DNA from 3 places in the Paenibacillus sp. EB106-06-01-XG199 genome. Region 2 is predicted to be linked to each of the others. Evidence: riboswitches for the same ligand, from Rfam matches in the RefSeq annotation. Region 2 holds a riboswitch; each other region holds the start of a gene.
What was found. A riboswitch is a leader RNA that binds a small molecule or an ion and turns the genes downstream of it on or off. The one in region 2 is predicted to bind thiamine pyrophosphate.
Positions count from the first base shown of each region.

Region 1: it holds a riboswitch for thiamine pyrophosphate, as region 2 does, so the genes downstream of both, AC3WT9_RS07885 (ABC transporter ATP-binding protein) here and AC3WT9_RS24380 (ABC transporter substrate-binding protein) in region 2, are expected to answer to the same signal.
Region 3: it holds a riboswitch for thiamine pyrophosphate, as region 2 does, so the genes downstream of both, AC3WT9_RS32155 (thiamine phosphate synthase) here and AC3WT9_RS24380 (ABC transporter substrate-binding protein) in region 2, are expected to answer to the same signal.

Region 1 is NZ_JBYTDQ010000002.1:433,414-442,999, forward strand. It holds gene AC3WT9_RS07865 (S-layer homology domain-containing protein) at 1-446, shown strand, start outside; gene AC3WT9_RS07870 (amino acid ABC transporter ATP-binding protein) at 572-1,324, opposite strand; gene AC3WT9_RS07875 (amino acid ABC transporter permease) at 1,337-2,005, opposite strand; gene AC3WT9_RS07880 (amino acid ABC transporter substrate-binding protein) at 2,060-2,893, opposite strand; TPP riboswitch at 3,042-3,145, shown strand; gene AC3WT9_RS07885 (ABC transporter ATP-binding protein) at 3,297-4,061, shown strand; gene AC3WT9_RS07890 (ABC transporter permease) at 4,042-4,818, shown strand; gene AC3WT9_RS07895 (ABC transporter substrate-binding protein) at 4,815-5,876, shown strand; gene thiM (hydroxyethylthiazole kinase) at 5,996-6,793, shown strand; gene thiD (bifunctional hydroxymethylpyrimidine kinase/phosphomethylpyrimidine kinase) at 6,819-7,640, shown strand; gene thiE (thiamine phosphate synthase) at 7,637-8,296, shown strand; gene AC3WT9_RS07915 (GNAT family N-acetyltransferase) at 8,368-8,913, opposite strand; gene AC3WT9_RS07920 (MarR family winged helix-turn-helix transcriptional regulator) at 9,041-9,496, shown strand; gene AC3WT9_RS07925 (ABC transporter ATP-binding protein) at 9,530-9,586, shown strand, end outside.
Region 2 is NZ_JBYTDQ010000007.1:241,287-250,872, forward strand. It holds gene AC3WT9_RS24350 (sensor histidine kinase) at 1-133, opposite strand, end outside; gene AC3WT9_RS24355 (response regulator transcription factor) at 130-804, opposite strand; gene AC3WT9_RS24360 (pyridoxamine 5'-phosphate oxidase family protein) at 1,075-1,515, opposite strand; gene AC3WT9_RS24365 (hypothetical protein) at 1,763-3,226, shown strand; gene AC3WT9_RS24370 (hypothetical protein) at 3,347-3,568, shown strand; gene AC3WT9_RS24375 (hypothetical protein) at 3,546-4,943, shown strand; TPP riboswitch at 5,017-5,127, shown strand; gene AC3WT9_RS24380 (ABC transporter substrate-binding protein) at 5,253-6,323, shown strand; gene AC3WT9_RS24385 (thiamine-binding protein) at 6,364-6,657, shown strand; gene AC3WT9_RS24390 (ABC transporter permease) at 6,654-7,415, shown strand; gene AC3WT9_RS24395 (ABC transporter ATP-binding protein) at 7,435-8,277, shown strand; gene AC3WT9_RS24400 (response regulator transcription factor) at 8,767-9,369, opposite strand; gene AC3WT9_RS24405 (sensor histidine kinase) at 9,366-9,586, opposite strand, start outside.
Region 3 is NZ_JBYTDQ010000016.1:25,434-35,019, reverse strand. It holds gene AC3WT9_RS32180 (fumarate hydratase) at 1-983, opposite strand, end outside; gene yfbR (5'-deoxynucleotidase) at 1,089-1,724, shown strand; gene thiH (2-iminoacetate synthase ThiH) at 1,749-2,906, opposite strand; gene AC3WT9_RS32165 (thiazole synthase) at 2,936-3,700, opposite strand; gene thiS (sulfur carrier protein ThiS) at 4,006-4,209, opposite strand; gene AC3WT9_RS32155 (thiamine phosphate synthase) at 4,261-4,869, opposite strand; TPP riboswitch at 4,982-5,084, opposite strand; gene AC3WT9_RS32150 (SDR family oxidoreductase) at 5,233-6,102, opposite strand; gene AC3WT9_RS32145 (hypothetical protein) at 6,456-6,881, opposite strand; gene mdh (malate dehydrogenase) at 7,004-7,945, opposite strand; gene icd (NADP-dependent isocitrate dehydrogenase) at 7,965-9,260, opposite strand; gene AC3WT9_RS32130 (citrate/2-methylcitrate synthase) at 9,357-9,586, opposite strand, start outside.

The DNA.
Region 1 (9,586 bases), on a different contig from region 2:
CTGGTGGGCTGCAACTCAGTCTGGCTGCCATTGATTTCAACAAGGCCCCTCTGGCCAGCGCTATATTCTCCAAGGTAAAAGACAAAGCCTGGTATGCGGAAGCTTTCGTCAACGCCCATTACAACCAGGTTGATATTCCTGCAGATATCGATCCTTCCAAGCTATTTACTAAGGAGATGTTCACCAACCTGCTCGTTCAGGGCGTGGAGAAGGTTGGCAATCTGCCACTGATCAACATTGTTCCTGCAGATATTGCTGACGAAGCTGCACTGGAGCCTTCCTACCAAGGCAGCATACAGCGTTCACTGAAATACAAGATCAACACGCTTGATGCAAATGGCAAGTTTAATCCGAAAAGTGAGCTTACCCGGGCCGAAGCGGCTATTATGCTGTACAATGCGCTGGAGTATCTGAATTCAGTCAATAATGCATCCACGCAGAACTAAATACTATTAACCGCGTCTCAGGCGCTCCCCTGCGCATCATGAGATGAACTAAATACAAGCAAAGGCAGTCCGTGTCCCCCCTGGACTGCCTTTGCTTGTTCCACGCAGCTTGGATACACTGCGACTCATAAAACCTCACCGCTCAGCCGGTTCAGAAACTGCAGAGCTCGCGGATTCTCCGTCTGCTCCAGTACCTGCTGCGGAGTTCCCTGTTCCAGGATCACACCGTTGTCCATCAGGATGATCCGGTCGGCCACATCGGCGGCAAACTTCATCTCATGGGTGACGATTACCATTGTCATGCCTTCAGCCGCAAGCTGTTTGATAACCTTCAGCACCTCGCCCACCAGCTCAGGGTCCAGCGCTGAAGTCGGCTCATCGAACAGCAGCACTTCGGGATCGACCGCCATCGCCCGGGCAATGGCCACACGCTGCTGCTGGCCGCCGGACAGCTGATGGGGATAAGCATCCGCTTTATCACTGAGGCCTACCTTGGCTAGCAGTTCTATTCCCCGCTTCCTGGCTTCCTCCTTGCTGCGTTTCTGTACAGTAACCTGCGCCTCCATTACATTGCCAAGCGCAGTCATATGCGGAAACAGGTTGTAGGACTGAAAAACCATCCCTGTTTTTTGACGGATGGCCATCAGTGTCTTATGAGGAATTTTCCTGTTTTGCGTAAATTCCAGGCTTAATTCCCCCAGCGACAGGCTACCCTGATCCGGTATTTCCAGCAGATTAAAACAGCGAAGGAGCGTTGTTTTGCCGGAGCCGGAGGGCCCGATAATCACCAGAACCTTGCCATGCTCCATGCTGAGCTCGATACCTTTTAACACCTGTAGCGAACCGAAGAATTTGTGCAGGCCGCGAATTTCAATCAAGTGATTTCCTCCTTATCTCGCCGAATAACGGTCAAACCGCTGTTCCAGGGCATTTTGCAGCGCGGACAGCACGGAGCAGAACAGCAGGTAGAATAATGCAGCCTCACTATAGAGCAGCAGCGGTTCGTAGGTGGTCGCCGTGATCTGCTGCGCTGTTTTGAACATCTCTACATACGTAATGCTTGCTGCCAGGGAGGTATCCTTTACGAGACTGATAAAAGAGTTCGACAAGGGCGGAACCGATACACGCGCCGCTTGAGGCAGAATAATCCGCCGCAGTGCCTGCCCCCGGCTCATTCCGACGGAAAAGGCAGCTTCCCATTGGCCTTTATGTATGGACAGGATGGCTGCCCGGACAATTTCCGAAGAATAGGCTCCAACACTGAGTGTAAAACCGATTACAGCGGCTATAAAAGGATCCAGCACAATCCCTGCCGCCGGAAGTCCATAAAAGATAATAAAGAGCTGCACCAGCAGCGGTGTCCCGCGGATTACCCAAACGTAGAACCGGGCGATCAGCTTCGGGATTCTCCATGAGGAGAGACGGAACAGCGCGGTAAAAACAGCTAGCAGCAATCCAAGAGCGAAGGAAACAAGCGCCAGCGGAAGGGTATAAGCCACCCCCGCTTTAAACAGGGGCAGCAGTGAATCCATGAAAATTCCAATTTTCCGGTCATCCATCGTTCAGACATCCTTTTTGGACACTCGGCTGCATCTTCGCACCAGTTCCATTTGTTATTTGGACACATCCGCCCCAAAGTAATTCTCCGATATTTTCAGATAGGTTCCATCGCTCTTCATTTCAGCCAGCGCATCGCTGACAGCATTAACCAGCTCTTCGTTTCCTTTGAGGAAAACTGCCGCACTCTGCGATCCCTCGGCCGTTTCATCCACCTGCTTGATCTTCGCATCGGGTTTTTGCTTCTTTAAGTCAAGATAGGACAAACCGTCATTTACAGTCGCATCAATCCGGCCCGAGGTCAGCAGGTCTATGGCCTGGTTGAAGCCATCCACAGCGACGATCTCCGCACCGTTCTCCCGGGCGATATCGGACAGGTTACTGGTCAGCGATTGACCTGCCTTCTTGCCTTTAAGGTCCGCGAAGGCTGTAATATCCTTGTTATCCTCGCGCACGATCAGCACACCCTTGGAGACGATATACGGCTCAGAGAAATCATATTTCACCTTGCGTTCATCCGTGATCGAAACCTCGTTGAATATCGTATCAAAACGTTTGGCATCCATGCCGGCAAACAGGCCATCCCATTGGGTCTCTACAAATTCGGGTTCCACCCCCAGCCGTTTCGTAATCTCCTTGGCAATCTCCACATCAAAACCGGTAAGCTTGCCCTCTGCATCATGAAAAGTAAACGGAGCATATGTCCCTTCCGTACCAATACGCAGCTTGCCACTCGCTTTAACAGCTTCCAGTGAGTTCTCCCCGGCCGGAGCCGCCGCTCCTTCTGTGGGCGCGGCAGTAGCCGCAGGCGCTGTATTGTTATTATTGCCGCATGCCCCTGCCGCAAGCAGGGTTAGCAGCAGCAGGATAGTCAGACTAAGCTTCTTCATCACATGATCCCCTTTCAAAATCCCTATATTTTCACTGCATGGACACTTGCTTATCTTGCCCAAAAGTACTGCCGCTTCATCAATTTTTTTACATCTTCAGTCCGGATATGGTATATTAATTAGCAATTGCAAATTCAATATTGACCTGTTATTTCACTAGGGGAGTCGGCCGACTGAGACGGAGCTTTAAGCTCCGGACCCTTGGAACCTGATCTGGATCATACCAGCGGAGGGAAGTGGAGCAGAATTGTTCAGCGGAGCCGCACTAAGCTAACTGACTGTGACGTTCAGACCCATTTATTTCCTCCGGAAATGAATGGGTCTTTCTTGTGTTTGCTGTTGCCGCCGATCAGACAAGTATCGTCAAACAAACTACGCCCGTAGGAGGTTTCCACATTCCAATATGCTCACTATAACCAACCTGGCTTATTCGTTTGCAGCGACTAGGAATCCGGTATTCTCCGGTCTTTCAATGACCGTCCGCCAAGGCGAATTCATTTCCGTTGTTGGAGCCAGCGGCTGCGGGAAAAGCACACTGTTCAAAATCATTGCCGGCCTGCTAGAGCCATCCGGGGGTGAAATAACCGTACATGGACGCTGCTCTCCTTCGACACGCCCGCGGCTTGGACAGATCGCTTATATGCCGCAGCAGGATCTGCTGCTGCCTTGGAGGACCGTGCTGGACAATTGCCTGCTTCCCTGGGAGCTGAAGCAGGACTCCAGCCGGCATGAGGCACTCGCCCGGATCCGCGGAATGCTGGACCGCTTTGGCCTTTCCGGCAAGGAAAATGCTTATCCGCAGGAGCTGTCCGGCGGGATGCGCCAGCGGGTCGCCCTGCTGCGCACACTAGCTGCAGGCAACGAACTGCTGCTGCTTGACGAGCCGTTTGGAGCGCTGGACGCGATCACCAAACGGGAGATGCACCGCTGGCTGCTGGAGCTGTGGGGCGGGCTCGATAAGTCCGTTCTGTTCATCACTCATGATCTTGAAGAAGCACTGCTGCTCAGCGACCGGATTTATTTGATGACCGGCGGCTCTGGCGGCGGACTGCAGGAGCTGATCGTCACTTTGCCAAGACCCAGACATTACAAAATGAATTATGAACCGCAGTTTGTTGCCCTGCGGGAGGATTTGGAGCGTAGATTGCATGAGAGCTCTATGGTATAAGAAACAGCTGCGGACTTATGGCCCCTTTCTACTGCTTGTGGGGCTGCTTATTGCGGCATGGGAGATCACAGCACAGCTGAACATGATCCCTTCATTTATTCTCCCGGCGCCAAGTGCAATCTGGACAGCGCTGATTGAAAAGCGGGGGCTGCTGTTCGGAGAGCATTTACCCGCCACGTTGCAGGAGACACTGACCGGGTTTGCCCTCTCGGTTGTTTGCGGAACACTGCTGGGTACCGGCATGCATATGTTCGCTCCGCTCGCCAAAGCACTTTATCCCATGCTGATTATCAGCCAGACCATTCCGCTGATCGCGCTCTCACCTATTTTTATTATGTGGTTCGGCTATACCCTGTGGGGCAAGGTTGCTGTCGTCTTTCTGACTGCCTTTTTCCCGGTTGTGGTAGCCGTCTATGACGGCCTGCGGCAAAGCGGCAGCCTGTACAGAGACCTGCTCCTGACGCTTGGGGCAAACCGCTGGCAGATTCTGCGCAAGACACAAATTCCGCTGGCGCTGCCCTCCTTTTTCTCCGGACTTAAGCTGTCCATCGTCTACTGTGTGATCGGAGCGACGATCGGGGAATGGCTGGGCGGCAGCCGGGGGCTTGGTTATTTCAGCCGCCGGATGGCCGGCAATCTGCAAAGTGCAGAAATGTTCGCCGCCGTTTTGCTGCTGTCCGCTTTGGGTGTAGCCTTGTTTCTCAGTATCGCTGTGCTCGAAAAACTCATTTTGCAGAAAAGAGGATTTTACCGATGACCCATCCTAAGCTGTATCGCAATCATTCCACACATAAGAAAATACACCGCCTTATTCCATACTTCTTCTTGTTATTGTGCCTGCTTACCCTCTTAAGCGGCTGCACCAGCGCAAAAGACCCGGATACCTCCGCCGCTTCTTCAGAGAATTCCAGCGACAAACCACACAAGCTGACTATAATGCTCGACTGGTATCCGAACGCTGTTCATTCCTTCCTGTATGCTGCTCAGCAGAATGGCTATTTTGCCGAAGAAGGGCTTGAGGTGGACATTCAAATGCCGGCGGACAGCAATGATGCTTTGAAGCTTGTCGCCGCAGGCAAAGTCGATCTGGCTCTCAGCTACCAACCACAGGTACTAATGGCGCGGGGTGAAGGAATACCTGTAAAATCTGTCGCAGCGCTCGTAAGGCATCCGCTCAATCATCTTCTGGTCCCCGCAGAGAGCGGGATAACCGGCCCGAAAGAGCTCACAGGCAAAAATGCCGGATACTCCTCCATTCCCTTGTATGAAGCGATGCTCCGGACAATGGTCAAATACGACGGAGGCGATCCAGCTTCACTGAACCTGATTGATGTTGGATTCGATCTTATTCCTGCCCTTTCTACCGGACGCGCAGACGGCATTATCGGCGGATTTATAAATCATGAGGCATTGATATTGGAAAAAGAAGGACACCCCGTCACTTCATTCGATCCGACGGACTACGGAGTACCGGACTATTATGAGCTTGTGCTTGTTGCCAGTGAACAGGGCTTGTTGGATTCTGAGGAGGACTACCGGAGGTTCATGAATGCGGCACGCAAAGGACAGCAATTCGTACAGGAACAGCCTCAGCAGGCACTTGAAATATTGTTTGCACACGAAGACGCTACCGCCCCGCTCGACCAAGCAATCGAGAGAAAAAGTCTGGAAATCCTTCTGCCGCTGATGGATGCAGGAAAACTGCCTTTTGGACAGCAGGAGGAGAAATCCTGGGAGAACGTGCACACGTGGCTGTCCGAGAACGGACTGTTGACCGGAGAAATGGACAGCAAGGAAGCTTTTATTAATCTGTAGGAGCTATATTCTAAGGGCCGAAGTTTAGAGATTCATGTATGGGGACTTTTGTAGGGGACATATATCGTGGACCATTCGTTACGGGAACTAATCCAGAGGTACTTTGAGGAGGACTACTAATGAGTTATTTAGCTAAATTACGTGAAGTCAATCCGCTGGTGCACAACATCACCAACATTGTGGTGGCCAACTTTACCGCCAACGGGCTGCTGGCCCTGGGGGCTTCACCCTTCATGGCTGATGCCCATGAGGAGGTGGCGGACATCGCCGCGATGTCGGGAGCTGTCGTGCTTAACATCGGCACGCTGAACGAGCATGCCATCACCTCGATGGTGCTGGCCGGGCAAGCGGCTGGGCGCCATAAGGTACCGCTGGTGCTGGACCCGGTTGGAGCCGGTGCTACCGCCTACCGCACCGAGGTCACGCATAAGCTGGTCCAGCAGCTGCACATTACCGCCCTGCGCGGCAATGTTGCTGAGGTAGCCCATGTTGCCGGGGAAAGCTGGGCCATCAAGGGCGTTGATGCCGGTGCGGGCGATGGCGATGTCATCGCTTTGGCGAATAAAGCAGCTCGAAAGCTGGAATGTGTGGTCATCATTACCGGGAAAGATGACATAATTACCGACGGTATCAGCACCTACGTCGTCAGCAACGGTGATCCCATCCTGACCAAAGTCACCGGTACGGGCTGCTTGCTCAGCGCCGTAGTCGGAGCTTTTCTGGCGGTCAGCGGCGGGTCATGGCTGGAAGCGGCTGCCGAGGCGCTCTCCTTCTATGGTGTCGCGGCCGAGCTCGCAGCCGAACGGACAGCTCTTAAAGGCCCCGGCGCCTTCCAAATTGAATTCCTCAACCAGCTGTCCCTGGTCACACCGGACACCTACAAGGAGAGATCACGGGTACAGCTGCTCACACTATAATTCTTGCGGCAAAGGAGTGGACTACATGACAAAAGTATTCAAAGCGCTGACAATCGCCGGCTCCGACAGCGGCGGCGGCGCAGGCATCCAGGCCGATCTGAAAACATTCCAGGAGCTTGGCGTGTACGGCATGTCGGCACTTACCGCTGTGACTGCACAGAACACTCTCGGAGTACAGGGCGTATACCCGCTCGGAGCAGAAGCTGTCACTGCACAGCTTGACTCGGTCGGAAGTGATCTGCAGCCGGATGCGGTCAAGACCGGCATGCTTTTTAGCGGTGAAATCATCCGCGCCGTTGCCGGGAAGGTACACCAGTATGGCTGGGATAAGCTGGTGGTTGACCCGGTTATGATCGCCAAAGGCGGCTCACCGCTGCTGCAGCAGGAAGCCGTGCAGGCGCTGATTACCGAATTGCTGCCGCTCTCACTGGTGGCAACACCTAATATACCGGAAGCGGAAAGTTTGACCGGGATGAAGATTTCCGGCTTGGCGGACCGTGAACAGGCAGCGGTGCTCATCCATTCCATGGGCGCCCGCGTTGTTGTTCTAAAGGGCGGCCATGATGACGGAACGACAGGAGTTCTCGATCTGTTGTATGACGGAAACGAGTTTATCTATCTGGAAAGCCCGCGCATCTCCACGCGGCATACCCATGGAACGGGCTGTACCTTCTCGGCGGCAGCGGCGGCCGGATTGGCACAGGGCAACACCGTTAAGGAAGCAATCCATACCGCGAAAGCTTTTATCCAGGCGGCCATCGAAGACAGTCTTGGCATTGGTGCAGGGCATGGGCCGACAAATCATTTTGCTTATGGCAACAGAAGAATGCGGGGAAATGTGAGATGAAGAGAATCGACAGCGAAGACATGCGGAAGGTCCTAAAGTTGTACTTTATAATGGGCAGTGTCAACTGCCGGATTTCACCAGCTGACACATTGACACAGGCCATTGAAGGCGGAATTACGCTGTTTCAGTTCCGGGAAAAAGGCCACGGGGCGCTGAACGGAACAGCAGCATTCAACCTGGCCAAACAACTTCAGCAGATATGCCGCGAGCATCGTGTCCCCTTCATCGTGAACGATGATATTGAGCTGGCAATCGCGCTTGATGCCGACGGTGTCCATGTCGGACAAGAGGATGAGCCGGCCCGCTCCATCCGTCAGCGGCTCGGCGATCACAAGATTATCGGCGTCTCCGCCCATACACAGCCTGAAGCCCGGCAGGCCATCGCCGATGGTGCAGACTACCTCGGAGTTGGCCCGGTCTATCCGACCTCCTCCAAAGACGATGCCGAGGCCGTGCAAGGCACCCGGGTCATTGAAGAGCTGCGGCGCTGCGGCCTTACCATCCCGCTGGTCGGCATTGGCGGAATTACGCCGGGTAATGCCCAGCCGGTTATCGGAGCCGGAGCCGATGGAGTATCCGTCATCTCAGCCATTGCCCGGGCGGATGACATTAGCGCAGCTGCAAAAAATTTGTTGCAGATTATCCGGTATACATGACTTCAGAGCTGCCCATTATAAAAAAACGCAGAGACCGTAACAGACGGTCCTGCGTTTTTTATTGGGGATACTTATAGCTTAAACCTTCCCATAACTATCGTGTTATAGTAGTTGCCGTCAGAAAGAATCCGGTCCTTCGTGATGACCCCTTCGATTTCAAATCCGAACCTTTTATACAGCTGCACAGCTTTTTCGTTTGTTTCCAATACATACAATACGATCTTAGTGATTCCGTTCGCGTCTGCCCAAGCCAGCGACTGTTCCAAAAGATGTTTACCGATGCCAAACCCCCAATACTCCCGCGCTGTACAGATTCCGAATTCCACTTTATGCGAGAATCTTGTAAGATGATTCCCCTCACATCTCGAAAATGCCACAATTTTGCCCTCAGCTTCCGCCACTAAAAATAAGTTTCTGTCATCTTCCGTATCCCGGGCGATCAATTGTTCAAAGCCGGAAGTGTCGATAACTCCCTCACCCTGAACTCTGTCCATGTTTTCGGTTTCTCCATCAATCTGCAGCCTTAATTGCGATAAATTCGCTGCATCTGCTGGGTCGGCGGATCTGATGATGTAGCTTAAGCCTTTTACTTCAAAACCTTTTTGGTCAATATTCATGCTTTACTCCTTTATACAATGGTAGGTAAATTATAGCATTTACATCCCGCTGTTTCAGGTGTATTATTAGTTTACTTTGTAAACTGTTCACAAACGTAACTATATTCAGTGAAGGGGGTCCGCACAAATGATCGATCCGCAGCAGACGAGTGAGGTTTATCATTCCTTTTTCGCGGTGTCCCGGCAGCTCAAGAAGCTTGCACACCAAAGTGCAGCAAAGCTGGGGCTGACGGTGCATCAGATCGGCATCCTGAACTCCATTCAAGACAACCCGGGCCAAACACAGAAGGAAGTTACTGAACGGCTGGTTTTTGCCAAGAGCCGGGTAAGCACTCACATTGATGCTCTGGCAGAGAAAAATTTGGTCACCCGGGTCATTTCGGAACAGGACCGCAGAGAAACCAAACTACATATTACTCCTGCCGGAGAAGAGCTGTGCAAGCGGTACAACGAGGAGGCTTTTTCCTATAAAGTACTGGGATCGGCACTGGAGCAGTTTTCCGGGGAAGAGATTGAAACCCTCCTGCGGATGAACAGACAACTGCTCGGCAAGCTGGCGCAGGCACAGGAGCAAGAGACTTAATAACAAAATTCCATACAAAGCTGGTGATGTGTAATGTCAAGAGGTTTTGGTGCAGCAGGATTTGTTGGCGGGCCTGGGCATGGCAAGCTA
Region 2 (9,586 bases):
CGCTGAATAGGCCGTATCCGACAAAGGTTGCCGTCATCATGACAGGCAGGAACAGCAGCGCTGCAATAATGATCAGCAGGTAGCGGGAAAGCAGCGAACTGCGCAGTTTATACAAGCGCCTAATGGCCCTCATGCTCTCACCCGGTAGCCGATTCCCCGGACCGTCTCTATAATCTCGGGTGCAGCCGGGTCAAGCTCCAGCTTCTCGCGCAAATACCGGATATGTACCATCAGTGTCTTGTCCCCCTCTATGTAAGCCTCACCCCAGACGGCTTCATAGATCTGTTCCTTGGTCAGAATCTGCCCAAGATGGCGGAGCAGGTAGGAGAATATCTGAAACTGCTTGCCGGTTAACAGGATTTCTTTGCCGCTTGCCGCTTCTTGAATAAGGTGTTCCCCTTCATGGACGATCAGATGCTTAATCCTTATCGGTGCAGGTGCCGCAGCACCGCTCCTTCTCAGCAGGACTTCAATCCGTGCGACCAGCTCATCCGGGTGAAACGGCTTGGTTAAATAATCATCGGCAAATTCCAGCCCCTGGAGCTTATCGTCGATGGAGGTGCGGGCGGAGAGCATCAGAATTGGCAGCCCCGGATACGTCCGCTTCAGCCGCTGCCCAACGGTGAAGCCGTCAAGACCGGGCAGCATGACATCGAGAATGGCTAACTGACAGCCGGCAGCCGCCTCCACTGCCCCTTCACCGCTCTCCAGCCAGCGGACGGCATACTGGCGTTCCCGAAGATCGGCGGAAACCGCACTGCCAATCTCCCTGTCATCTTCAACATATAACAATGTAACGCTCATTTAGCTTTCAATTCCTTTCTCGGTGGAAATGGCAGGACATCATAAAAACCCGAAGGCGGCGGATTACCGTCTGCGCTTCGGGGAGGGTATAGGTTGTATTGATTAGCACCAAAGGAACCGGACCGGTAACATTATCGAGTACGTCTAAATTTCAAATTTTCAGCCCTCTAATTGTAACATGATTTACCATAAGCCAGCTATCCTCCGGACGGCAAAAAGCCATCTATAAACCGTAGGGTTTACGATGGCCAGCTGTTTCATATCTTAGGTTTATTTGCCGTTAACTGCGGCCGCAGGCTGCCAAACGCCATGCTCTTCGTTTTTGCCGACATACTCTATCCGTGCCGGTGTAAGCTCCAGAATGACATAGTCAGGATCATCCGGTCCTTTGAACCATTTCTCCAGTGATTGGTCCCATACTTTGGCCCGTAAGCCTTCATCCCTGGTAACGGCGACTGTTGCTTCGATCTCCAGCACATCCTTGCCGCCGCCCTTTTCATATCCAAGCAGCAAAAAAGCATGCGGATTATCCTTCAGCTCTTCTACCTTATGCGTCTTCCGGTTGGTAGCGAGGTAAATGTTTAACCCCTCATGAAATACTGCCATATAACGCACCTTAGGTTTGTTGCCGGCTTCTATCGTGCCGAAGGAACCGAACTTATTGTCATCCAGCGCTTTGATGATATTTTGCTCCAGCTCATTGTTATCCATTGACGAAACAGCTCCTTTCCAATATGTGTGCTTATTATAGTGTACCCGTCCGGTTCAGAATGAATCCGGGGCAAAATCATGAACTCACTTATGCTTTTCTCCCGCCCTGGGGCTGGGTGTATGTCATCGCCGTGGCTGCAGACGCTGGCCATTATTGCAGGAATCCTATTTTCACTCAGCTTGGCAGCCTGGAAATTAGGGTAATATAGAAGATGTCAAAATCCTGTGCATAAGGGTGGAATCGTTAATGACTGAGCATTTCTCCGAACACACCGAACCTACACTACATACCGTTCTGCTGCAGTTTATTTTCCCCTTCTCCATCAAGGACGGTGAGGACAAGAGCCTGGCCCGGCAGCTTGGGCTTGACGGCTTCACCCGATTTTTTCTCAACAACAAAGAGCTGGAGGATGCTTATTACGGCGAAGGCTACTGCGTATCCCATGAGAAAATGGAGCGGAGCTATCTGCCGTTCGCAGCCCATGTCTTATTCCCGCGGGACAAGGATAAAGAAGATTCCTTCCGCCGGTTTTCCCGGGTAAACAATCTGGCCTGCAGGCTGGAAATGACACAGCAATCCGTAAACTTCCGGGTACTCTCGACGGATGTATTCATTTGTCCGTTTCAGCTTGGATTTCTGACCGTAAGAGTCCGCATCGAGGAAGAGAACCTGCCCTTCAGCACAGCGCTGGAATTCGCCGACCGTTTCCGCACACTCGAGGATGTCTCCTACCAGGACAAACATACCTATATCCATTACCAGGACAAAACCTTCGATCAGGTGGAGGATTTTGTGTTCAGGAATCTGGCCGATGGCCTGCAGCCGTTTATGGACCAATCGGAAATTGACGGGGCCTATTTTGAGACACTTCCCTTCTTCGTAGACGAACGAATGCTGGTCCAAGCCTTTTATGGCTTCAACCGGCAGGAGGATGCAGACGAGATCAGCGTGGAGCTGCGTTACCGCGCCTCCCAGCTGGATGGGCTGAATCTGTACGGAAAACCCTATATCAGCGCCAGCGATCCCGAGTATATCGAAGAGTACTGCCAGGCACATTCGTACAACCGCTGGGGGCCGGATACCTACTATATGACCAACGAGCAGACTTTCTGCTGCCTGAGCCGGGCCGAACCGGAGGTAGCCACTCCACTGGTCAATCAGATGTACGGGCAGTATTACTACGGGCTGCTCCTTAGTATTTTCCACAAAATCGTCCTGTTGAAGCTTTCCAATCTCCACTCCCGGCTGCGTATCAACCACGATTATGATCAAATTGAGAATCTGATCTTCCTGATTAACAAGTTTTCGGCCAAGTTTTATTTTCTGGAGCTGATTTCACAGTCGCAGGGCCGGGAGATCTTCATCCAGCTGCGCAAAGTATACGGCAATGATGCCCTCTTTGATGAAGTCAAAATGACCCTGAACGACCTGTTCCAGTACCAGGAGAAATTCCAGGCTAAACGCCGGGATACGCTGCTGATGATTCTGACTGTCTTTACAGTGGTGAGCGGCATCTACGGGATGAACCAGGTTATTGAAGACTTGAAGGGACGCATTGAATGGAGCAAAATGCTGGAATACTCTCCTTTTGAATATTTGGCACTGCTGCTCACCTTCACCGGGATCCTCGTCAGCATCCTCCTGACGCTGAAAGAGCTGTGGAACGGAATCCGCAGCCGCCGCAGAAAAAGATTTTATACCAAGGATTGATAAGCTTCCGGAAACTATCATGAGCGCCGGGGCGGAACCGGGGAAGCTGCTGCTGCCGGAGCTGCACGGAACGAAATTTCCGCCGAACAGGAAGTTCTTTCCCGCGAGACGGCCAGTGAATTGATCGGCTGCGTGCAGCAGATGGGCGAACCGGACCGCAGCCTGTTTCTGCGCAGATATTTCCTCTATGAGAGCCTTGATCAGCTTGCGCAAACCTTCAGTCTCAGTAAAAAGGCAGTCGAAAGCCGCTTATACCGTTGCCGGACGCTGCTCAAGCAGGCGCTAGGCCTGTCTGAGAGTCAGGGAAAGGAGGCGCAACATGGCCAAAGACATGAAAATTGAGGAACAGCGCCTGTTCGGAATGATTGATTCTATGAACTTCAGTGATGCGGAACTTGCCTTAGGTGTACTGCCGGAGATTAACCAAGGTCCGCACCTGGCAGACGAAGAGGAGACAGCTTCGCTCGCCCGCATCAAAGCACGTACACTTGCCCGTCTGGAGCCTGAAGCCGCTGTCCACACCGTCCGTTCCTTCGCCCGGAGATCCCGGAGGCGGAATATCTTCGCGGCCGCAGCAGCGGTAATACTCATTGCTGCCGGTATGCTCGCCTTCTCTCCTGAGGTACAGGCCGGGTTAAGAAAGGCGCTGAGTTTCCTTCCTGGCTTCGGCACCGTCGTGGAGAACAGCCCCGGTGACCGGATCTATGTGCTGGGCAAATCCTATGATATTGCTCTGGGGGACGGAAGTCTGACCGTAGATGCCGTTCTCCTGCAAGAGCTTGGCGGGAGTATTACGCTTCGCGGCCGGAAAGTCCCTGAAGTCAGCGAATTTGAGGCAAATATCGGCGGCAACCGCTATACTTTCACCTCTTACATGCGTTCGTCCTCGGAGAGTGAGTGGTACGGCAGCTACAGTTCAACTCAACCGCTGCAACTGAAGAAGAATAATCTTCTAACCCTGCATCTGGTCGGCACAACCGTTGGTCCGTTACAGCTCACCGCTCCGAAGACAGCTGAGGAGCTCGGGGAACTCGGCGCAAGCGATATACAGCAGGATGTGCGGATTACTGCTTTTCCGGTGGACCTTGGCGGCGGGCTTGTCCGTGTCCAGTTATTGCCCACTCTGACGGCGGAATCCGGGCTGACTGTCCATGCTTACGGACTGGAGCCGCTGGTCCCTGGATCAGGTCTCTATATAGAGAACGCAGCAGGAGAAAAGGCGGCACTGGAGCAGCCTGAATCCATGTCCTATCCTTCCGACTTCCGGTTTCATGAGACTGCCGGGGCGGGCGCTTGGCCTTATACGGTCTTCATTCCTTATATTGAAGTTTCAGATCATGACGCTGTATCTGCAGAAGTAGAGATTCCGCTGCCTGATATCGGCCAGGAGCAAATGCTCCACACACGCGCGGAAATCGCGGGCTTTCCGGTAGAGTTCACCCGCATTGAACGTACCGGCGAGACGGCTGCCAGCGTCGATGTGAATGTGAATTTCAATGCCGCAAAGCTGCGGACGCTGAAGCATTTTCTTATTCGCTATCCGGGGCAGGCGGACAACAGCTCGTTCTCTTGGGTGAATACGGACCAGACCTACGGCGTGATGAAGACCCTCCATTTAGAAACAAAACCCGGGGAGGATAAGCTGCGTTTTAAGCTGTCCGAGCCGCATTTTCTGCTCAAAGGGCCGTGGCGCCTGCCGCTGAAGCTTGATAGCTAAGCAGAGTTGCTACTGGACAACTATGGAGCAGGCGTCTATAATACACCGTAAGAACACAGCAATACCTATAACTTCATAGTACCAGGGGTGCTGGAATTGGCCGGCTGAGATTGTATCCCACAAGATACTGACCCTTATACCTGATCTGGATAATGCCAGCGTAGGAATCGTCAATCGCTTACGGCCGTTTATGGCCCAAGCCACAACCTTGCGCAAGTAACTGGTGTCCCGATTCTCGGGGCACCTTTTTTGTATGGGACTATTCAGAATTTGGAAGACTAGGGTTGCTGGAAGGAGAGAAGAAGAGAAATGGGAGTCACAAAAGTATTAAAGCTCAGCCTCACCTGCATGCTGGTCTTTGCCATTGCCGGATGCGGCAATAGCAATGGGAACTCCGGGGGGAATGCGGCAGAGACTGCCGGGAACAGCACCGCTGCTCCTGAAACCACTGCCGGGGCAGCAACGGACGCTCCGAAGGAGCTGACCAAGGTCAAGGTCGCGCTGGACTGGACGCCGAATACGAATCATACCGGGCTTTATGCGGCAAAAGAGCTGGGCTATTACGAAGAGGAAGGGCTGGATGTTGAAATCGTGCAGCCGGGCGCTGCCGGTTCCGACACGATGGTTACCTCGGGCGAAGCCGCTTTTGGCATCAGTGCCCAAGAGGCACTGACGCTGGCCCGCCTGCAGAAGGTGCCGCTTGTGTCCATCGCCGCTATCATTCAGCATAATACCTCCGGGTTCGCTGCACCGAAAAACCGCAATATTAAGACACCGAAGGATTTCGAAGGCAAAACCTACGGCGGCTGGGGTTCCCCTGCCGAAGAAGCGGCCATGAAAGCCATTATGGACCCCGAAGGCGGAGATGTGAAAAAGGTGAAGCTGGTGAACATCGGTGAAGCGGACTTCTTCACCGCCGTGAAACGCGACATTGATTTTGCCTGGATCTTCTATGCCTGGACCGGGATTGAAGCGGAGCTGCGCGGAGAACCGCTCGACATGCTCTACCTCAAGGATTATGCACCCCAGCTCGATTACTACACGCCGGTACTGACTACGAGCGAGAAGGAAATTGCCGAACATCCGGAGCTGGTGAAGGCTTTCCTTAAGGCTACCTCGAAAGGTTATCAATACGCCATTGATCAGCCGGAGGAAGCCGCAGCCATTCTTTCCAAAGCTGTTCCTGAGCTGGACCCCAAGCTGGTCCTGGCCAGCCAGAAATGGCTCAGCCCGAAATACAAGGATGATGCCGTCCGCTGGGGCGAGCAGAAGAGCGAGGTCTGGCAGGATTACGCCGACTGGATGTATGGCCTGAAGCTGCTCGATCAGCCGCTGGATGTTCCAAGCACATTTACGAATGAGTTTTTGCCAGCTAACTGATTAAGGATGAAGTGATTTAAACTGAGAGGATTGATATATTGTGGCCAATACATTGCTAAGCATTCAGGTAATTCCCAAAACTCCGAACAACGAGGATTCGATTCCTTACGTGGACAAAGCCATCGAAGTGATTCAGAAATCCGGTGTAAAACATCAGGTTAACCCGCTGGAGACCACGATGGAGGGCGACATCACCGAGCTGCTTGAGGTTGTGCGCCAGATGCATGAAGCGCTGATTGCCGCAGGCAGTCCGAGCGTCATCTCCCAGATCAAAATCGCCCATAACCCGAATGGAATCAGCATGGACAAACTGACGGAGAAATACCGGCCGTGAGATCGTATTGGAAACAGATTTGGCCGCCCCTTGTGGCGGTCGTCTTTTTTCTGGGGTTATGGCAAGTTTCGGTATCCCTGTTCCATATCGAGTCATGGATCCTTCCCAGCCCAAGCGATATCGCCCGGGAAACCTCGGGCAATGCTTCCGGCATTTGGGCACATACAGCGGCTACGCTGCGCCTTACCCTGATCGGCTTCCCCATCGGCACAGGCGTGGGTCTTATTGTTGCCCTGCTGCTGCATCTGCTGCCTTGGCTCAAGAGAGCTCTCTACCCGCTGCTCATTCTCAGTCAGAATGTGCCCTCGATTGCGCTCGCGCCGCTGCTGATTATCTGGTTCGGCTTCGGGCTGCTGCCGAAGGTTGTCCTGATTACACTTGTCTGCTTCTTCCCGGTTTCAGTCGCCGCCATGGGCGGCCTGATGCAAAGCGACCGGACCATGCTGAACTATATGAAGATGGCCGGCGCGAACAAATGGCAGATCTTCACCAAGCTGGAGCTTCCGGGCTCCCTGCCCGCCCTGTTCTCGGGGCTTAAAATTTCGGCCACCTACGCCGTAATGGGCGCTGTTGTCGCGGAATGGATCGGAGCTGACAAGGGCATCGGCTACTACATGCTGCTGCAAAAATCCGCTTACCGCACAGACCGCGTATTCGTCGCCATTGCCATCATCGTGCTGCTCAGTCTTGTGCTGTTCGCACTTATCGCGCTGCTGGAGAAATGGCTGGTGCGCTGGAAGCCGCGCAAAAGTTCCTAGAAAAGGAGGATGGCCGACAATGCCGCATATTACAGATAACCCGCCATCCGGCACTGAAGCAGCCGGCATTCCTGAAGCCAGGACCTTACCGCCTGCACTTGAGGTAAAAGGAATCTCCAAAACCTTCACCCACCGCCGCCGCGAAACCCGCGTGCTGGATAACGTATCCCTTACAGTGCGGCCGCAGGAATTCGTCTCGATTGTCGGACCCTCAGGCTGCGGAAAAAGCACTTTATTCCATATTATCGGGGGCCTGGAGCTGCCGGATGCCGGAACGGTAAGCATGAACGGCAACCTTGTTACAGGGCAGCGCGGAGAGATCAGCTACATGCCGCAGCAGCCCGCGCTGTTCCCTTGGCGAAGCATCGAGGACAACGTCCTGCTCGCCGGTGAGCTTAAGGGCGCGCCGCAGGCTGCGGCGCGGGAAACCGCCCGCCACTGGCTGGCCAAGGTCGGCCTTGGCGGCTTCGAGCGGGCCTACCCGCATATGCTGTCGGGCGGCATGCAGCAGCGGGCTGCCTTCCTGCGGGCGCTGCTCGCGCCGCAGGAGCTGATGCTGCTGGACGAGCCGTTCAGCGCGCTGGATGCGCTGACGCGCAGCGAAATGCAGCGCTGGCTGCTGGAGCTGTGGGAGGAGAACCGCCGCTCCGTGCTGTTCATCACCCACAACATCGAAGAAGCGCTGCTGCTCTCCAGCCGCATCTATGTGTTCTCTGGACGTCCCGGCTCCGTCCTGCATACGGTCGATGTCCCGTTTCCCCGGCCGCGCCGTGAGGAAATCGCCGATTCGCCGGAATTCCTCCAGCTCAAGCGCCAGCTGTCACAGTGGATGCGGGAAGAGCAGGCGAAGAGTTCCAAGTAGTCTTAAGCGATATCCGCTTAACAGCCTCTACAAAAGACCAGCCGCCCTATGAACCGGACGGCTGGTCTTATTAATATGTAGTTATTTCAAGATAACGGCACACGAATGCGCACTGATTCAGCAGCGCAGGGCTCAGCAACACAAACAAAAGGAAACTTGTCCGCTAATTTTATATAAAACCCACTTAATATTGATTTAGAGGGAATTACTACCTGTATTATTCAGTAATTAGGCCATTTTTCCATTTCTCAAGGAATTACCGGTAGTAAATCCCTCTGATTACCCATCATTCTGTCGGTGGCATAATTAGCGGGACCCTTTCCCTTTAAGCTATAGGCATACATCGGCTCCACAAAGAGACTAATAGCCCCCTTCCCGCCGCTCCATATAGCATTCAGCCTTATCACAATTTATCCGTACATAACCAGTAACAATCCACCTGTAGCACGCCCGCCACAGCATTCGGGAATATCAAGAGATAATAAACGCCTAGATCCAGCCCTTCTCCTCAGCCAGCCGTACGGCTTCGATCCGGCTTTTCACTTCCAGCTTACCCAGAATTTCCGAGATGTAATTGCGGACTGTGCCATACGAGAGGTGCAAACTCCCGGCAATTTCACCAGCCGTCTGCCCTGCACCGGCCAGCCGCAGAATCTCCCGTTCACGGGAGGACAGCGGATTCTCTTCCCGCAGGCTGCCGAAGACCAGTTCCGGAGAGACCTCACGGTGTCCTTCCATGACGCGCCGGATCGCATCCGCCAGCTTGTCGACCGGCTCGTCCTTCAGCAGATAGCCCTGAATCCCGGCCTTCACGCCCCGTTCGAAATAGCCCGGCCGGGCAAAGGTCGTCAGGATAATGATCTTCGTCCGGCAGCCTTTGGCTTTCAGCAGCTCCGCAACCTCCAGCCCGCTCTTCAGCGGCATTTCGATGTCCATAAGACACACGTCCGGCTCCAGCCGCCCGATCAGCGCAAGGGCCTCTGCCCCGTCACCGGCCTCTCCGAGAACCTCAATGTCCTCCTCCAGGTCAAGCAGCGAGGCCATCGCCCCGCGCAGCAAACGCTGATCCTCGGCGATTACAATGCCTATCATGCCAATTCCCCCTCCTTATGTTCCTTGATAATCCTCGGAATTACTACAGATAATGCTGTCCCCTTGCCCGGATTGGAGCTAAATGTCATGGAGCCGTCAACGAGCGATAACCGCTCGGCCATCCCTTTCATTCCGTTGCCTTCGCGGCGTTCACGGCCTGCTCCATCAGGAGTGAGGCCGATTCCGTTATCCTCAACGGTGATCCGCACCGCCCCCT
Region 3 (9,586 bases), on a different contig from region 2:
ACGACACCGGACCCGGCAGCTCCTGCGGCATGTACACTTACCGGCTCGGGCGAAGATACTCCAGCATCATCAACGGAAATCCCCGTGCCGCTCTCATACAGCCATTCCCTGATCTTGCCGGTCGCAGGATCAACCAACACGCCCTGGCGGCGAAAGGCCCAGCAATTATAGGCCACCGAGACAAAGAAGCTGGCCGGAAGCCGGTTCATTACTCCCACCTTGCAGCCCAGCAGCGTGACTTCGCCGCCGAAACCCATCGTGCCGATGCCCAGCTTGTTGGCATTCTCCATAATATAATTTTCCAGCTTGCCCAGATCCTCTACCGGGTTGATATCCTCCACCTTACGGAACAGCTGCTTCTTGGCCAGCTCATAGCCTGTCGTGCGGTCTCCTCCGATGCCCACACCGATGAAGCCCGCGCTGCAGCCCTGTCCCTGTGCCTGATAGACGGCATGGAGAATACATTTGCGGATGCCGTCGAGGTCACGGCCAGCTTTGCCCAGTCCTTCCAGCTCTGCCGGAAGGCTGTATTGGATATTCTTGTTCTCGCAGCCGCCGCCCTTCAGGATGAGCCGGACATCTACGCCCTCTTCTTCCCATTGTTCGAAATGGATTACCGGTGTCCCGGCGCCGAGATTGTCTCCGCTGTTTTCACCGGTAAGCGAATCTACCGAATTGGGACGCAGCTTGCCGTTTTGGGTCGCCCGGACAATGGCGCTGTGTATATCTTTTTTCATTTCTATCTGGTTAACGCCTACAGGTGTATGAATAATAAACGTCGGCATCCCCGTATCCTGACAGATCGGTGATACCTGAAGCTCAGCCATTCCGATATTCTGTGCAATCGTGGTCAAAGCAAGTCCCGAGCGGGTCGCCCTGTCTTCCAGCGCGCGCCCCTTCGCTACTGCCCTGCGCACATCGCCCGGCAAATTTGTGGAGGTCTCTACGATCAGATTATAAATGCTGTCTTCAAAATGCTGCATCTTCATTCAGGACTCCTCTCCATCAGTTCCAGGTTGTCTAAACTCTGTTACAATTAGTTATTATAATATCATATTAATCGGCTCATGAAAGGGGTTACTTAAAAATTGAACTACCATTTTTCAGCCTATTTGTATCGTCTTCAATATATTCAGCGCTGGAGCCTGATGCGCAGCACCGCCCCGGAGAACGTGGCGCAGCATTCATTCCAGGTAGCTTTGCTGGCCCATATGCTGTGCTCGATCGGCAACGCTCATTTCGGGCGGTCGCTAAATGCCGACCGTGCTGCCGTGATGGCGCTGTTCCACGACGCCTCCGAGGTATTCACCGGCGATATCGCTACGCCGGTGAAACATAACAACCCGCGGCTGCTGTCCAGCTTCCGCGACATGGAGCGGGTCGCCGCCGAACGTCTGGCGGCGATGATTCCGCCGGAGCTAAGTGCGGTCTACGCGCCGCTCCTGCAGCCGCAGGACAGCCCGCCCGGCTCAGAGGATGCCGGGCTGCTGCGCTATGTCAAAGCAGCGGACGTGCTGGACGCCTACCTGAAATGCGTCTGGGAGGTCGCTGCAGGCAACCGCGAGTTCGCTGCTGCCAAAGAGCAGACCGCGACGAAGCTGCGCGTACTGGAACTGCCGGAGATGGATTATTTCCTGGCCCATATGGCTCCAGGGTTTGAAATGTCGCTGGACGAGCTGTCCGCTGGCATGAGCAGTGAGACCGGGGCGGATTCGGCAGATTGAATGCAGCAATTTGATCGCTTTTTATTAACGCAGCGAGTCCACCTGATGGGGCGGTGTAATCTTTGGTGAATGGAGCGGATCTGTCAGGATATCCCAGTCTTTGAAAACCGGCTGCAGTCCCTTGGCATACAACATTTCTGTAATTTCATGCACTTTGCGGCCATCCGAGATTTCAAACTGCGGGGTTCCGCCTTCAAGGGTATGCCCGCCTACCTCGGTGGATACTCCTGCGGACATTTTAGTGATGCCGAGATGGACCAGATGGTCGCGCAAAGCTGCCGGTTCCCGCGTGGACAATGAAATGCCCGCACGGGGCAAAAACAGTCGGTAAGCCAGTATGATCTGCACCAGCGCACGGTCGGTTACATCACTTGCCGGATTGAATTCTCCGAGATACGGGCGAAAGCGGGGAATCGACAAGCCGATTTCGCACTCCGGGTACTTATCCTGCAAGTATCTCGCATGCAGGGCAGTGGCCAGAGCTTCCTGGCGCCAATCGTACATCCCCAGCAGGGCACCAATATTCACAGATCGAAACCCGGCGCGGCAGCCGCGTTCGGGTGCATCCAGACGGTTGCGGTAGACTCTCTTCGGACCCTTCACATGCAGCTTCCCATAGGTCTCCTGATGGTAGACCTCCTGATACAAGGTAAGACCGTCTACCCCTGCCAGCCTCAGTTCATTGTATTCTTCCGTAGAGAGCGGATTAACCTCAATGCTGACAGAAGAAAAATAGTCACGGAGCACCTTCACGCACTCCCTCACATAAGCGGCCGGACTTTCACTCCGGGATTCGCCAGTCAAAATAAGAATGTGGCGCAGGCCTGTAGCGGCGATGGTTTCTGCTTCCTGCCTGACCTCCTCCAGTGTCAATTTTTTGCGCGGAAAGTCATAAATCGAGCTAAAGCTGCAATAAGTGCAATGATTCACGCAAAAATCGGCCAAATACATCGGCGTAAACAGCTGCATCACATGCCCGAAGTGCGTACGTGTCAATCTTTGCGCTTTCTGCGCCATTTCCTCCAGGTAAGGCTCCGCCGCCGGAGACAGCAGTGCCATCAGCCCGTCTTCGTCCAGATGCTCCAAACGAAGCGCCCGCTTCACATCCACGGCAGTATACTGCTTCCATAATGTCTCGTAAGGAAGCTGCTCCAGCCGGGTCAGCGTATCATAAAAGCTCATGCTCTTTCCTCCCTCCTTCTCTCCATTGGCTAGAACAAAAAGCCGGTCAGCGGCGAAGAGGCCGTTGCCGCCTCCTCCACCGGCCCCAGTCCGGCCAGATAAGCCTTGCGCCCTGCCGATACCGCCTCACGGAATGCCTCCGCCATTAGAAGCGGATCACGCGCAGTAGCAATTGCCGTATTCAGCAGCACGGCGGATGCTCCCATTTCCATCGCCTCAGCAGCCTCGGAAGGTCTGCCAATACCGGCGTCAACAATCACCGGAAGATCCACTTCTGCGATCAGAATCCGCAGCAGCTCCTTGGTCTGCAGGCCGCGGTTCGAGCCGATGGGCGCACCCAGCGGCATAACAGCGGCAGCTCCGGCTGCCTTGAGCCGGATAGCTGCCGAAAGATCGGGGCTCATATACGGCAGTACAACGAAACCCTCTGCAGCCAATATTTCCGTGGCTTTAACCGTCTCCATATTGTCAGGCAGCAAATATTTCTGATCATTAATCACCTCGATCTTCACCCAATTGCCCAGCCCTGCCGCCCTGGCCAGTCTGGCAATACGCACCGCTTCTTCGGCTGTGCGCGCACCAGAGGTATTGGGCAGCAGCGTCATATGGGAGGGAATATGAGTAACAATGTTGTCGTTGCTCTCCGTATCAACCCGGCGCAGAGCCACAGTAATGACCTGTGAACCCGAGCGTGCAATCACTTCGGGAATAAGGGTATTGCGGCTGTATTTTCCGGTTCCGATAAACAGCCTGCTGGATAAAGGAATTCCGCCGATAACGAAAGAATCTTGCATACAATCGCCTCCTGAGATAGTGGCTCCGCTTAAATGCGGTGCTTCTGTTGCTGATACGCTGAGTTTTGATCTTACCTCTTATGTCTTACCTTTAACTCTTGTTTCTTACGTCTTATGTCTTATGTCTTATGTCTTATGTCTTACGTCTTGCGTCTTGCGTCTTGCGTCTTGCGTCTTGCGTCTTACCCCTTACTTCCTACGTCTTACCTCTTACTTCCTACGTCTTACCTCTTACTTCCTACGTCTTACGTCTTACCTCTTGCTTCTTGCCTCTTACTGCTTTCATCCGGCAACACACACCGGCTTCAGCCCCCGCCGACAAAATGGACCAGCTCTACGCGGTCACCTTCGCTCAGCAGCGTATCTTCGTAAACGTCCTTGCCGACGATCTCACCATTCAGCTCCACGATAACCAGTCTCCCGGCCCACTCTGACCGGCTTAGCAGATCAGCTACAGTCCGGCAGCTCTCTTCATAGGCCCCGCCTTTTCCATTCACGATCAAATTCATGCTTGCTCACCTCCTTTAACTGGTGCAGGAGCATTATTCATGGCTTCAGGCTTAGGGTACGGCCTGAACTGCTGATCTGTAGGCTGTAGCGGCGGCCACAGGATCTCCCGCACTGCATATTCCGGACATTACGGCAATTCCGGCAGCACCCGTTGCCAGAACCTTACCGGCATTACCCGGCTCAATTCCGCCTATGGCGATCAGCGGAATGCTGCTGCAGCGGACAGCCGCAGCCAGCTGCTGCAATCCGCGTTCCCGCTGCCCCGGCTTGCAGGCCGAGGGAAACACATGCCCGAACAGGCAGAAGTCCGCTCCCTGCCGGCCGGATTCGGCCGCCTCCTCCGGGGAATGCACCGACCTTCCCAATCGCAGGCCCGGTGCTATGCCGCGTGCTGCGGCAGGCGGCAGGCTGTGCCAAGCCAATTGGACCCCGCCCGTCCCTGCGGCCAGCGCAACGTCTACCCGGTCGTTGATCACCAGCTTGGAAGGCGGAACCCCTGCTATGATCAGCTGCTCCGTCAGAGACATGAGCTCCCGTACAGACATTGCCTTTTCCCGGAGATGGATATAATCCACTATGAAATGCACAGCCGCAGCCAGTTGAACAAACTGCGCCGGATTTTGCTTTCCATCCGAGATCAAATGTATCTCTTTCAACATGTTCACCTTCTCCTGTTCTTTTGCATTACCGGCAAACACAAAAAAGACCACCCCCGTAAAGGAGGCAGTCTGGAATATATACAGGAATACCGGGCCATTCAGCCCCGCTGCAGTTATTCGTTCTCCACTTCCCTACGCTGGTATAAACCAGATCAGGTTCAAAGGGTCCGAACGGGTATGTTCGTCTCAGCCTTGCGGCACCCCTAGTGACAAATCCATATTCAATTACGCTTAACGTTTCATATACTAACATATTATTCCTTGAAGAGCCATCCTTTAAAAGAGGCCTGCATCAAAAAGAGCGGAACCCAAGATTCCGCTCCAGACTCTAATTATGCATAGCAATGGAATCAGCAACCGCATTTAGCCGTTTACGACCTCGCCGCCGTTCACATGCATTACCTGTCCGCTTACATAAGATGAATCGTCGGAAGCCAGATATACATAGGCTGGAGCCAGCTCCTCCGGTTGTCCCGGGCGTTTCATTGGCTGCGTGCCGCCGAATTCACTGACTTTCTTCGCGTCAAAGGTCGACGGAATAAGCGGTGTCCAGATTGGACCCGGCGCTACGGCATTAACCCGGATGCCTTTGTCCGCCAGGTTCATCGACAGAGAACGGGTAAAGCTGAGAATCGCCCCTTTGGTGGACGAATAGTCCAGCAGCTGCGGGCTGCCCCGGTAGGCTGTGATCGAAGTCGTGTTGATGATCGTGGACCCTTTTTTCAGGTGGGGCATGGCTGCCTTGGTCAAATAGAACATCGAAAAAATATTCGTGCGGAATGTCCGCTCTAACTGCTCAGAGGTAATATCCTCAATTTTCTCCTGCGGATGCTGCTCTGCCGCATTATTAATCAGGATGTCCAGCTTGCCGAGTCCTTCCACTGTCTTATTGATCAGATCCTGGCAGAACGCCTCCACGCCGATATCGCCGGCGATCAGAATGCACTTCCTTCCCTCTTGCTCTACCTGGCGTTTAGTCTCTTCGGCATCGGAATGCTCATTGAGGTAGGAAATAACGACATCCGCACCCTCCTTCGCAAAATGAACGGCAACCGCCCGGCCAATACCGCTGTCTCCTCCTGTAATCAGAGCCGCCTTGCCCAGCAGCTTGCCCGCCGCCTTATAGGCTGAGGTCTCGAATTCCGGCAGCGGATTCATTTCACTTTCAATTCCGGGCTGGCGGTCCTGCACCTGCGGAGGTAATGTTTTTTTGGTTTGCGTGTTGTCTGGCATGATCCATTCTCCTTTCGCTGTGTACCTGTTGGTTACTCATCGTTTTAGGGTTGGCTCAGGGTGTCTGGTTTATGCACCTGCAGATCATCTCTTTATTTGCTTTACGTTATGTTACTTACCACACCTTGGGCGCGGTCAAACTAAAATGTCAGTTGTTTTTGCCGGGGAAGGCGATATACTTTACAGAGAAAGCACTAATCCAGCAATGGAGTTGCAGATATATGCAGACTGTGACTGCGGCATGGCTGGGTGGTACCCGATAGACTTGTCCTGAAGTAATGTCTGCACCCAAAAGCCCGCTCTCCATGTCAATCCGGAGGCGGGCTTTCTGTAGTCTTTCTATGAAGGAAGTCTTAAATAATGCTGTTGTACACCATAAAAAACACCATCAGCACCAGCGCCACCATGAGCAGCAGGCTCAAGGTACGGATTTTGCCTGTCTCTGCGGATACGTCACGGTTCTCGCGCATGCCGGCTGCGGCAAGACGCAATGGTTTGCTGATGATGCCGCCGAGTGCAAACATAGCAAGCAGCAGAACAACCACCACGATCATCCACGGTACCGAATATTCACCCTTCGTCATCATATAGCCGCCAGTCAGCAGTTGGATGACCAGACCGTACTGGGCGAAGCGGTTGAAGCCGCCGATAGCGCTAAGCGTTCCTTCTCTCGCAGGGACGCTCAGCTTCTGGACACGCCCGAGAACAAACGGCAGCACCAGATAAAAGCCCAGCGCCAATGTACCGATCATATGTAGAAAAAACAAAAAGTGACCCATAACATACCTCCTCTAATGTTTTCAGTGATTTTAGTTACACTTCAATTATACCTAACCAACAAATAGAAGAAAAGAAAACCCCCATTATAATTTCTAAAATGGGGGCTCCCGCAGGTTACTGCTTAAATCCTAACTACCGAAGTAACGGCACGTACCGAATCTGCCGACTTATCCAAAGCCGCTTTCTCCTCTGCCGTAAGCTCCAGTTCATATACCTTCTCAATGCCGTCCGCACCCAGCAGCGCCGGAATGCCCATGAACAGCCCATCATAACCGTATTCACCTTCAAGCAGGGCGATTACCGGGATAATCCGCTTCTTGTCCTTCAGGATCGCTTCAGTCATCTGGACCAAGGAAGCCGCTGGCGCGTAATAAGCGCTGCCGTTGCCGAGCAGGCTGACAATCTCGCCGCCGCCGGCTCGTGTACGCTGTACAATCTCCGCAATTCGCTCTGCGGAAATCAGCGTATCAATCGGAATGCCGCCTACGCTGGAATAGCGTACGAGCGGTACCATATCATCGCCATGTCCACCCAGCACAAAGCCGCGTACATCTTCAACCGAAACGTTAAGCTCTTGGGCGATAAAAGTACAGTAGCGGGCCGTATCCAGCACACCGGATTGTCCGATTACCCGGTTTTTGGGGAAGCCTAGTGCATTGTAAGCCACATAAGTCATCGCATCTACCGGATTGCTCAATATAATTACGATGGATTCCGGAGCGACACGTTTCACATTTTCGCAGACCGATTTCACAATTCCCGCATTGGTATTCACCAGATCATCGCGGCTCATGCCAGGCTTGCGGGCGATGCCTGCCGTAATAATCACGATATCCGAATCCGCAGCATCCTCATAGCTTGAGGTTCCCGTAATCTGGCTGTCGAACTTCTGCACAGGACCGGCTTCCAGCATGTCAAGCGCCTTGCCTTTGGTCGGGTTCTCGAGCTGCGGAATATCCAGCAGCACCACGTTGCCGAGTTCCTTCTGGGCAAGCATAAGCGCCGTGGTAGCGCCAGTGAAGCCGGCACCCACGACTGTAATTTTATAACGTTTGATGGCCAAGAGATACCCTCCTACAAGACTACAGATTATTGATAATTTCGTCGGCAAACGCGGAGCATTTCAGCTCTGTTGCGCCTTCCATTTGACGGGCAAAATCATAAGTCACTGTTTTGTTGTTAATGGCGGTACTCATTCCTTTGTAGATAAGGTCAGCCGCTTCCTGCCAGCCCAAATGCTCCAGCAGCATTACTCCGGAAAGAATGACCGAACCCGGGTTCACAACGTCCTTATCGGCATATTTCGGAGCCGTACCATGTGTTGCTTCAAAGATAGCATGCCCTGTTAAATAGTTAATGTTCGCTCCCGGAGCGATGCCGATGCCGCCGATTTGAGCAGCAAGCGCGTCGGACAAGTAGTCACCGTTCAAGTTCAGCGTAGCAATCACGTCGAAATCGGTCGGACGGGTCAATACCTGCTGCAGAGCGATGTCGGCAATTGCATCCTTGATGATGATTTTTCCGGCAGCTTCCGCTTCCTTCTGGGCAGCATTGGCCGCAGCTTCACCATCACGTTCCTTGATGACATCATATTGGTTCCAGGTGAATACTTGGTCGCCGAACTCCTGCTCAGCCACTTCGTAACCCCAGTTCTTAAACGCACCTTCGGTAAATTTCATGATATTGCCCTTATGCACAAGCGTTACGCTCTTCCGTCCATGCTTGATCGCATATTCAACTGCAGCGCGCACCAGGCGCTTCGAGCCTTCGGAAGATACTGGCTTGATGCCGATTCCGGAGGTTTCCGGGAAGCGGATTTTGTTCACACCCATTTCCTTCTGCAGGAATTCAATTACTTTCTTGACAGCCTCGGAGCCTTCCTGGTACTCGATACCCGCATAAATGTCTTCTGTATTCTCACGGAAGATAACCATGTCCACCAGCTCCGGATGTTTCACCGGTGAAGGCACTCCATCGAAATAACGCACTGGACGCAAACATACATACAGGTCCAGTTCCTGGCGCAACGCCACATTCAAAGAACGGATTCCGCCGCCGATTGGAGTAGTAAGCGGGCCTTTAATAGCTACAATATATTCACGAATGGCTTCCAGCGTATCATTAGGCAGCCATTCACCATATGTATTGAAGGCCTTTTCGCCGGCAAATACTTCATACCAGGCAATTTTTTTTGCACCGCCGTAAGCTTTGGCTACAGCTTCATCAAGCACCCGTTTAGAGGCTTTCCAAATGTCGCGGCCAGTGCCGTCACCCTCAATAAAAGGAATAATCGGATGATTCGGAACCACCAGTTTGCCGTCTTCAATCGTGATTTGTTCGCCTTCTGTCGGCAGATCGTATTTTTCTAGTTTCAACATTTGTGGGGAATCCTCCTAAAAAGTTTAGTTTGGTTTGGTTAGCACATGCGTACATTCATTCTACTAGAGGGGTGGAGCGGCCCGCAAGGGCCGCCTTTATCTCTCGTCAACGGGAACGTATTTCTGTTCGGACATCCCAGTGTATTCTGCACGCGGGCGGATGATGCGGTTGTCTACATATTGCTCCAGAATATGCGCTGTCCATCCCGAAGCGCGGCTGATGGCAAAAATAGGCGTGAACAGCTCCCGCTCAATACCAAGCTGCGTGTATACCGAAGCCGAGTAGAAATCCACGTTTGGCTTCAGTCCCTTCTGCCCGGTGATCA